Regions from separate parts of the Aquaspirillum soli genome, predicted to be linked through region 1. Evidence: predicted binding sites of a transcription regulator. Region 1 holds the regulator's gene; the other holds the start of a gene.

Region 1 (4,695 bases):
CAGCCAACACAAAAAAGTCGTCGGCTATGGTGTCGAGATTGATGTCAATAATGTGATTCGCTGCGTGAGCAGCGGGATCAACGTGGTGCAAGGTGACTTAGAAGCGGGTTTATCCGATTTTCAGAGTGATGCGTTTGATGTGGTGGTGTTATCACAAACCATTCAAGCGATGCGCCATATTGAACAAATCATGGTCGAAATGTTGCGTGTAGGCCGTGAGGCGATTGTGTCTTTCCCCAATTTTGGCTATTGGAAAAACCGTCTGCAAATTTTGCAAGGCCACATGCCGGTTTCAGAAACTATTCCGTACGATTGGCACAACACCCCTAACATTCATTTGTGTATGTTGCGAGATTTTGAAGCGCTGTGCGCCAAAAATCAGATTGAGGTCAAAGAGCGGGTGGTGATGGACGGCGGTAGTCGAATTGATTTCTTGCCCAATTTGCTCGGCAGTTTGGCGTTTTATCGTATCGGGCGTGCGGCATGAATTGGCAGGCCTTGTTCAATCGGCGCATGTTAATTTGTATTTTTACTGGCTTTGCGTCCGGTTTGCCGCTGTATTTTTTGATCAATCTTTTACCTGCATGGTTACGCACCGAGGGCGTTGACTTAAAAGCGATTGGCTTATTTGCGCTGATTCAGTTGCCCTACACTTGGAAGTTTATTTGGTCGCCCTTGATGGACCGCTTTAGCTTGCCACTAGGGCGGCGGCGTGGCTGGATGTTGGCAACACAGGTGGGCTTGATTGCCTCGCTCGCTGGCTTTGCCGCTTTTCAACCACAACAAGATATTTGGTCGATTGCGGTGTTGGCGGTGGCGGTGGCCTTTTTTAGCGCCAGCCAAGATATTGTGTTGGATGCCTATCGGCGTGAAATTTTGCCCGATGCTGAATTAGGGCTAGGGAATTCTATTCATATCAATGCTTATCGTTTGGCGAGTTTAATTCCCGGTTCCTTGTCGCTGATCTTAGCGGACCATTTACCGTGGCCAACTGTCTTTTGGATCACCGCTCTCTTTATGCTGCCGGGGCTGTTGATGACGTTGACGGTGAGTGAGCCGATGTTGCAAGGCGCTGCACCGCGCACTTTACGCGAAGCCGTGGTAGAGCCATTTCGTGAATTTATTGATCGGGCTGGATGGCAACATGCGCTACTGATTTTAGGATTTATCTTCCTATATAAACTCGGTGACAGCATGGCAACCGCACTGGCAACGCCGTTTTATCTTGATACGGGATTTACAAAATCTGATATTGGATTGATCGCCAAACATGCTGGGCTTTGGCCTGCTGTGATAGGTGGTTTACTCGGTGGAATTTGGATGTTAAAGCTCGGCATCAATCGCGCCTTATGGTTATTTGGCGTGGTGCAGATGGTGACAATTTTGGGCTTTGTCATTCTCGACCAAGTCGGCCCAGATAAACTGACTTTAGCCTTAGTGATTTCAGCCGAGGCGCTTGGGGTGGGTTTGGGTTCGGCGGCGTTTATTGCTTTTATTGCCCGTGCGACCCACCCACTGTATACCGCCACGCAACTGGCGCTATTCACCAGCTTATCTGCCGTACCGCGTACGGTCATCAATGCCGGAACTGGCTATTTGGTGGAAGCATTAGGATGGACACCGTTTTTCTTGCTGTGTACGGTGTTGGCAATACCGGGGATGTTGCTACTGGTAAAAGTCGCCCCATGGCATGAGGCGACTTCAGACAAGACGGCAACGGCTCATTAGGCGTGGGCGCTGTGATCGTCAGCAAAACCGCCTGCACAACCACTGACCAGTTGTTTTAAGTGTTCTGGTTGGAGCAGGCGGATATGTTTATGGTCAACGCTAATCCAACCGTTTGCTTGGAATTTCGAAAGCGTGCGGCTCACTGTTTCGAGTTTCAGGCCTAAGAAACTGCCAATTTCTTCACGACTCATCCGTAAAACAAAGTCGTTGGCGGCAAACCCTCTGGCGGAGAGGCGTTGCGATAAATTCAGCAAAAAGGCGGCCAATCGTTCTTCCGCTTTCATATTGCCAAGCAATAACATCACACTTTGGTCGCGTACAATTTCACGACTCATCAGGCGGAAGAAATGACGTTGTAGGCTCGGAATATCTCGCCCGAGGAGTTCCAAGCGCGCAAACGGCAGCTCACAGACATCCGAATCTTCCAAAGCTTGTGCATCACAACCGTGGGTGTTGCTACTGATGCCATCCAACCCCATGAGATCACCAGACATGTGAAACCCGGTGACTTGTTCACGACCATCATGGCTAGACACACAATTTTTGAAAAAGCCGGTGCGGACCGCGAATAAAGCTCGGAAAGGGTCTCCCGCTCGGAACAGATATTCACCGCGTTTGACGCGGCGACTCTGTCGGATCACCGCGTCAAGCTGTGACATTTCCTCTCGGTTCAGACCAAGAGGCAGGCACAGCTCTCGTAAGCTGCAGTTCGAGCAGGAAACTTTGAGGGTGTGCAGGGGAACAGGACGGGGATCGAGCATGGGTAAATTCTGATATAGAGTGGAATTGAGGGGCGGTTGATTCGTGTCAAAAACAATCTGAGTTGGCTCAGGCACAGTGCAGCCATTGAATAGGATATTTCTTTATGAGCACTGCGAATTTTGCCATGTTAGCTTCTCCATCAGCTCGTTTTGAATTCGACCGTCAGCTCATTGAGCGGTTGGACGGCAGTGGACCGCGTTATACCTCCTACCCGACTGCTGATCGATTTAGCAGCGAGTTTGGAGAATTGGATTATCGACATAGCTTACAGCAAAGGCAAATTGGTGCGAATGCTGGGCCGTTGTCGTTGTATGTACATATCCCTTTTTGCAATACCGTCTGTTACTACTGCGGTTGCAATAAAATTATCACGAAAGATCGTTCGCGTGCAGACCAGTACATAGACTATCTGGAACGCGAACTTGCCTTATACGCCGATTTGCTCGGCGATAAGCAAGATTTGATCCAGCTTCACTTTGGCGGCGGCACACCGACTTTTCTCAGTGATGAGCAGATGACACGGCTGATGACGGCGATTCGCCGGACTTTTCATCTGTTGCCACATGGGGAATTCTCGATTGAGATTGACCCACGCAAAGTCACTGCACAAACCGTCGCGCACTTGGCACAACTGGGTTTTAACCGCATGTCTGTCGGTGTACAGGATTTTAATCCGCTTGTCCAGCAAGCCGTTAACCGCATTCAAAGTGAAGAAGAAACCCGTGTGGTGATTGAAGCTGCGCGAGCTTCTGGCTTTAAATCGATCAGTTTGGATTTGATTTATGGCCTGCCATTACAAACATTGGCTTCGGTACAAGAGACCCTCGATCGAGTATTAGCCATTCGTCCTGACCGTTTAGCTTTGTATAACTATGCCCATCTGCCTTCGGTGTTTATGCCGCAGCGGCGTATCAACGAAGCAGAATTGCCCGTGCCAGAGGTGAAGCTCGATATTCTGCAGATGGCGGTGCAACACCTTGGGACAGCAGGTTATGTCTTTATTGGGATGGACCATTTTGCCCTACCAGAAGATGAATTGGCAGTGGCCTTACAACAAGGGCGGTTGCAGCGTAATTTCCAAGGCTATTCGACTCATGCCGACCATGATTTGATTGCCATTGGTGTGTCTTCGATTGGGAAAGTCGGCCCCAGCTACGCACAAAATCACAAAGAAATCGAGCAATACTATGCAGCGTTGGATGCAGGCCAACTGCCGATTTTGCGTGGTTTATGTTTATCTGCCGATGATTTGCTACGAAGAACGGTGATTCAAGCCTTGATGTGTCGTTTTGCTCTGTCGATGGACGCCATCAGTGAAAGTTTCGGTATTGACTTTAAGCGTTATTTCGCGTGGGAATTGGAAAAACTGGCGGAATATCAAACGCTGGGCTTGTTGGAAATTGACGATGAATGGCTCACCATCAGCCCCCGTGGTCGTTTCCTGATTCGCACGGTCGCAATGGTGTTTGACCGTCATCTGCGCGAAAAACAAACCCATGCTCGTTATTCACGTACGATTTAACTCAGAACCAGTCACCCCTTTGGGGTGGCTGCATCGTACGGATAAATCATGCCTTGTCTGTTGCCGCTTTAGGCGGTAGGTTCAACATCTGGTCTTTGCACCACGACATACCCCGCTAAAATCTCTTCCTTGAACGACTCAGGAATCTCATCCCAATCGACAATCTGTACGATGATTGGGATATGGCTTTCAACAAAAGCCTCTCTCACCACACTTAAACGAAAGACATCCCGTTTTTTATCAGCAGGAAAGCGCGCCATTAGGTTCAAATCACTCGCTTCGTAATGATCGCCTCGTACCCGAGAGCCATACGCCCAAACTGTCGCTTCTGGGATATGCTTTTCTAATAGCATGCGAACTTGTACCGCATATTTCTCTGGCAAATAGAGTATATTGAGTTCAGCCATCGCAGGATTTATCTAATTTTTTTCCAATGTGTGATCCGTATTGAGGTACAGCATGGAACAGCCAATTTTTCGAACCAGCCGCATTTTCCTTTCCTAATCTATTCCTGCGAGAAAGGAAAATGCGTGGGCGTGTATTCAATAGATTTAAATATCTTGCCCTTCACGAATCCCCTCGTGATGGGCTTCGCGTTTTGGCAAGATCAAGTTCAAGATAATCGCCAATACCGAACATAACCCCACACCGACTAAAGAGAAGTCGCCAATTTTTAGCTCTAA
Region 2 (4,695 bases), on a different contig from region 1:
GTCCGCCGTCTTGTCTCTATGGCGGGTCTCCTCGCATTGCAATGTAGTGAACCTGGTCAGGTCCGGAAGGAAGCAGCCACAGCTATGATTTGCAAGTGCCGGGGTTAAGGCTCGCCACCTCCGCTTTATTCTGTTGTTGTATTTTTCTTCTCTTGAATTTTTCTGCTGTGAACTCATCTGTTATAACTGAAAAGATGTTGCATTTTGAACAATATGTAACATTCTCTTGTTTGTCATGGGCGAATTCTTTGCATAGAATGGCTAATGAATTGGTCATTTTTTAGCGATGGCCATCAGTAGAAACCGCAGTAAGAAAAGTTTTTTGCAAATTTTGCTGGTTTTTTTGAAGATATTGTTTATAAAATTCAGGGAGCGGTTGTTTCATTAGTCAAAACGAGAGGACAAATGATTCAACCACTGCAACTTTCAACATGGTTTTTATGTCGGAAAGGCTGTAGTGAATGTTCTTTGTTGGTAAGCGAGGAAGATGAAATTGCAAAATCAAGCTTGCTCCTACCGTAAACACTAGGCATGAAATCGGCGCCATCACGGATATCAACACCGAATAGTGATGGTGTGGTGGTTAACGTTAAAGATAGCACTCTGAACAGAAAGGAGAGGCGAGGACAGGGTCGTTTAGATGACGACGCGCTATCCCTACCCGTGCACATTAGCCGGGCTTGCTCGCACACAATCAATGAAATTGTTTGAAAAAATCCAAAACCCTCGTGAAATCCGTCGCAAACTGGGCTTGAACCAGCAAGAATTCTGGAGCCGCATCGGTGTGACGCAATCTGGTGGTTCTCGCTACGAATCTGGCCGCAACATGCCTAAGCCTGTGCGCGAATTGTTGCGCTTGGTGCACATCGAGCAAATCGATTTGTCCAAAGTGAAACGCGAAGATTTTGAAATCATTGAGTATCTCAAAGAAACGCATCCAGATCTGTACAAGAGCTTGCGTAAGGCAGTGAAAGCAAAGACCGAAGCGGCTCAAGCCGAGTCTGGCGACGCGCTGGGTTCGACCATCGGCTGATCTTGATCGGATTAGCTGCGGTAATGCCGCAACAAAAACCCCGCGATGTAAACAGCAAGTATCCCTTGCTTCACATCGCGGGGTTGTTTTTTGGGGCGTGGTTATTGTTTTGGCGGTTCTTCATTTGCTTTGCGAATAAAGACAATGGCACAGACCACCACCACAATCGTCGCCACGACGATTGTACCTAGACTCATCAACCCCACATCTGATGACAGCATTTCTTTGAGCAGAGCCATCGCTGTTCTCCTTGCTTAGTTAAAATAGATTGCGTCAATTTGACGCAGTTTGTCCTTCTCTATCTTGAGCCAAGTCAAAAAACATATCACATTTATATGAAATGTGATGCTGCCGTATATGATAGGTTGTTACCCAATACGCGGAAAGCCTTGGGGTTCAGCCCGAGGTCAAGAGCGCGGACGCTGAAAGCGGCCTAGTGGGATTGTTTGTGATTATCTCAGAATATCAATCAGCTCATCACAACAGCTTGCTATAATTCTGTCATGGAAACCGTCAAAACACTGAAACTACGCATCAAAGACAAGCACGCGAAAGTGTTGCTGGCGATGGCGCGTGATGTGAATACGGTTTGGAATTTTTGCAACGAAACGCAGTATCGAAGCTTGCGACGTTATACGAACAAACCGCAGCGTTGGTTATCGGGGTTTGATCTGCAAAAACTCACCAACGGTTTCAGCAAATGCGACGGGGTTCATATTGGCTCAAGCACCCAGCAAGCGGTTTGTGAAGAATTTGCAACCCGACTGAGACAGTTCAAAAAACAACGTCTGAATTGGCGTGTCAGCAACAAGACATCCCCCAAATACTCACTCGGCTGGATTCCCTTTAAAAAAGGTGCGTTAACCTACAAAAATGGCCAAGTTCGCTTCAAGGGTATCCACATGAGCTTGTGGGATTCCTACGGCTTGTCAAAATACGAATTCCGAGCAGGCAGTTTTAACGAAGATTCTCGTGGCCGTTGGTATCTCAACGTAGTAGTGAAGTGTCAAACCGAAGCCAAGCCGGTTCAATATGGCGCGTCAGCCATCGGGATTGATCTGGGTCTAAAAACCCTTGCAACAGACAGCAACGGCGGCAAATTCGAGCCAAAACAGTGGTATCGAGAATCAGAGGCAGCGCTTGGTATTGCGCAACGCGCACGAAAGAAAGCCCGTGTGAGAGCGATACACGCCAAAATTGCCAACCAGCGCAAAGATGCCATCCACAAAGAAACGACACGTCTTGTCAAAGCTCACGCCATCATCTTCATTGGTAATGTGAACGCCAAGGCACTCGCCAAAACACCGATGGCAAAATCGGTGCACGATGCGGCGTGGACAACGTTCAGAACACAACTCAAGTACAAGGCCATGAGGCAATGTGTGGTGTTCGAGGAAATCAACGAAGCGTTTTCAACCCAAACCTGCTCGTGCTGCGGGAAAATTCCCGCCAGCAGTCCGAAAGGTAGAGCAAGTTTGCGAATAAGAGCATGGATTTGCAGCGAATGTGGTGCAACACACGACCGCGATACCAACGCTGCCAAAAACATTCTCGCGGCGGGACTTCGCCGTCTGGCAGCAGGAATCCCCGCTCTTTAGGGCGGGGAGGAAGTCAATGAATATTTGGTGCCTTTGGAGACGTCTATGTACTACCCTAACCCGAATCAACCTGACCGACTGGCCGCTGCGGCTAAAGTGACACTATTTGTCTATATTTTACAGGGGCTTGCCTTTTTCCTCGGCGGCTTGCCTGCGGTGGCGGGGATTATTATCAACTATCTCAAGCGTGATGCCGTGGCCGGTACATGGCTAGAATCGCACTTTCGTTGGCAAATTCGTACTTTTTGGTATGGATTGCTGTGGACTGGGCTGGGATTGTTAACATCGTGGCTAGGTGTTGGCTTTATTGTATTGGGGATAGTTTGGGTGTGGACGTTGTATCGGGTGATTCGTGGCTGGCTGAACTACAATGATCAACGCCCGATGTATGGTTTGTACTACCACCCTTAAATCGGTACGGCAAGAAAAACGCCGTTCGGCAAACACCGAACGGCGACAAGGACCGGTGCCTGGGATCGCCACACCGGTAGAACGACACACACTACCCACCAATAGATCGCGTCACGACCCATTGGCGCAAAACAAACCTTGTTTCAGTTAAAAGGTGTCTGCGGGGACTCGAACCCACCCTTCCATTAAAATTCGCGCACTGCGGCTCATAATAGCCTTGGTAACCGTCCAAGTACCATCAACCTGTTTGGCCTCTGCGCCGACACGCAACGTCCCAGACGGATGACCAAAACGCACTGCTTGCCGTTCTCCACCGCCGGCGGCGAGGTTAACTAAGGTGCCGGGGATAGCGGCAGCGGTACCAATCGCGACAGCAGCAGTGCCCATCATGGCATGATGCAGTTTGCCCATCGATAAAGCGCGTACCAATAAGTCAATTTCATTGGCTTGGATTGTTTTGCCGCTGGAAGCCACATAATCAGTGGGGGGGGCAACAAAAGCGATTTTGGGCGTATGTTGGCGTTTGAGAGCTTCTTCTGGTGTTTTGATTAAGCCCATCCGCAAAGCCCCTGCCACCCGAATCGCCTCAAAGCGTTTCAATGCTTCGGGATCGGTATTGATCTGTTCGCGTAATTCTGTGCCAGTGTAACCAATGTCTGCCGCATTAACGAACACCGTAGGGATACCGGCTGTAATCATTGTGGCTTTGAAAGTCCCAACACCGGGCACTTCTAAATCATCAACCAGATTACCCGTTGGGAACATCGAGCCGCCTTCTTCGCCATCATCAGACGGATCCATGAACTCCAATACGATTTCTGCCGCAGGGAAGGTCACACCATCGAGTTCAAAATCACCGCTTTCTTGCACTTGTCCATTGACCACAGGGACATGGGCGATAATGGTTTTTTGGATATTCGCTTGCCAAATTCGGACGACAGCTGTGCCATTGTCTGGAATTCGTGCTGGATCAACGAGACCTGCATGGATGGCAAAGGCACCGGCGGCAGTAGAAAGATTGCCACAGTTACCCGACCAATCGACAAAGGCCTTATCGATAGAGACTTGACCATATAAATAGTCCACGTCATGGTCTGGTACGCTGGATTGAGAAAGAATCACGCACTTGCTGGTGCTTGAAGTGGCACCACCCATGCCGTCGATATGGGCACTATAGGGGTCGGGGCTACCGATCACCCGCATGAATAATTTATCACGTGCTTCACCGGGGACTTGGCAACTGGCTGGCAAATCTTGTAAGCGGAAAAACACACCTTTGCTGGTGCCACCACGCATGTATGTGGCGGGGATTTTCATTTGAGGTAGGTGAGCCATGACAATCAATCCTCATCAAGCGCGGCAGCACAGCACGCGATTGGGGTCATTCAAAAAAAGTCCGGCAGCCCACTCCATGTGTAAAACATAGAGTGGGACAGCAGAGCAATCGGACAATTAAGCTGAAGCAGAAGACGCTAAGAAGTCTTGTGCAAAGCGTTGTAACACCCCGCCTGCTTCATAAATCGACACTTCTTCTGCCGTGTCGAGACGACAGGTAACGGCGACTTCGACTGTTTCACCATTTTTACGATGGATCACCAAGGTCAAGTCGGCGCGTGGTTTGCGCTCACCAATCACATCATAGGTTTCCGTGCC

What was found. Region 1 encodes FNR, which switches genes on or off when oxygen is low (the NO sensors DNR and NnrR bind a similar motif). Its sites were predicted from a motif close to TTGATNNNNATCAA; they were not measured.
Region 2: ACYVJG_RS04415 (DUF3149 domain-containing protein) is a predicted target of FNR. The motif match lies at 1,337-1,350, and genes of this name have one in related genera.

Annotation. Positions count from the first base shown of each region.
Region 1 covers NZ_BAAGTM010000004.1:212,147-216,841, forward strand. Annotated here, with positions in the region: gene metW (methionine biosynthesis protein MetW) at 1-487, shown strand, start outside; gene ACYVJG_RS06360 (AmpG family muropeptide MFS transporter) at 484-1,728, shown strand; gene fnr (fumarate/nitrate reduction transcriptional regulator Fnr) at 1,725-2,489, opposite strand; gene hemN (oxygen-independent coproporphyrinogen III oxidase) at 2,594-4,012, shown strand; gene ACYVJG_RS06375 (nucleotidyltransferase family protein) at 4,081-4,419, opposite strand; gene ACYVJG_RS06380 (uracil-xanthine permease family protein) at 4,564-4,695, opposite strand, start outside.
Region 2 covers NZ_BAAGTM010000003.1:115,320-120,014, forward strand. Annotated here, with positions in the region: RNA gene ffs (signal recognition particle sRNA small type) at 21-119, shown strand; gene ACYVJG_RS04410 (helix-turn-helix domain-containing protein) at 698-1,033, shown strand; gene ACYVJG_RS04415 (DUF3149 domain-containing protein) at 1,135-1,272, opposite strand; gene ACYVJG_RS04420 (RNA-guided endonuclease InsQ/TnpB family protein) at 1,537-2,631, shown strand; gene ACYVJG_RS04425 (DUF4870 family protein) at 2,677-3,042, shown strand; gene prpF (2-methylaconitate cis-trans isomerase PrpF) at 3,190-4,377, opposite strand; gene acnD (Fe/S-dependent 2-methylisocitrate dehydratase AcnD) at 4,495-4,695, opposite strand, start outside.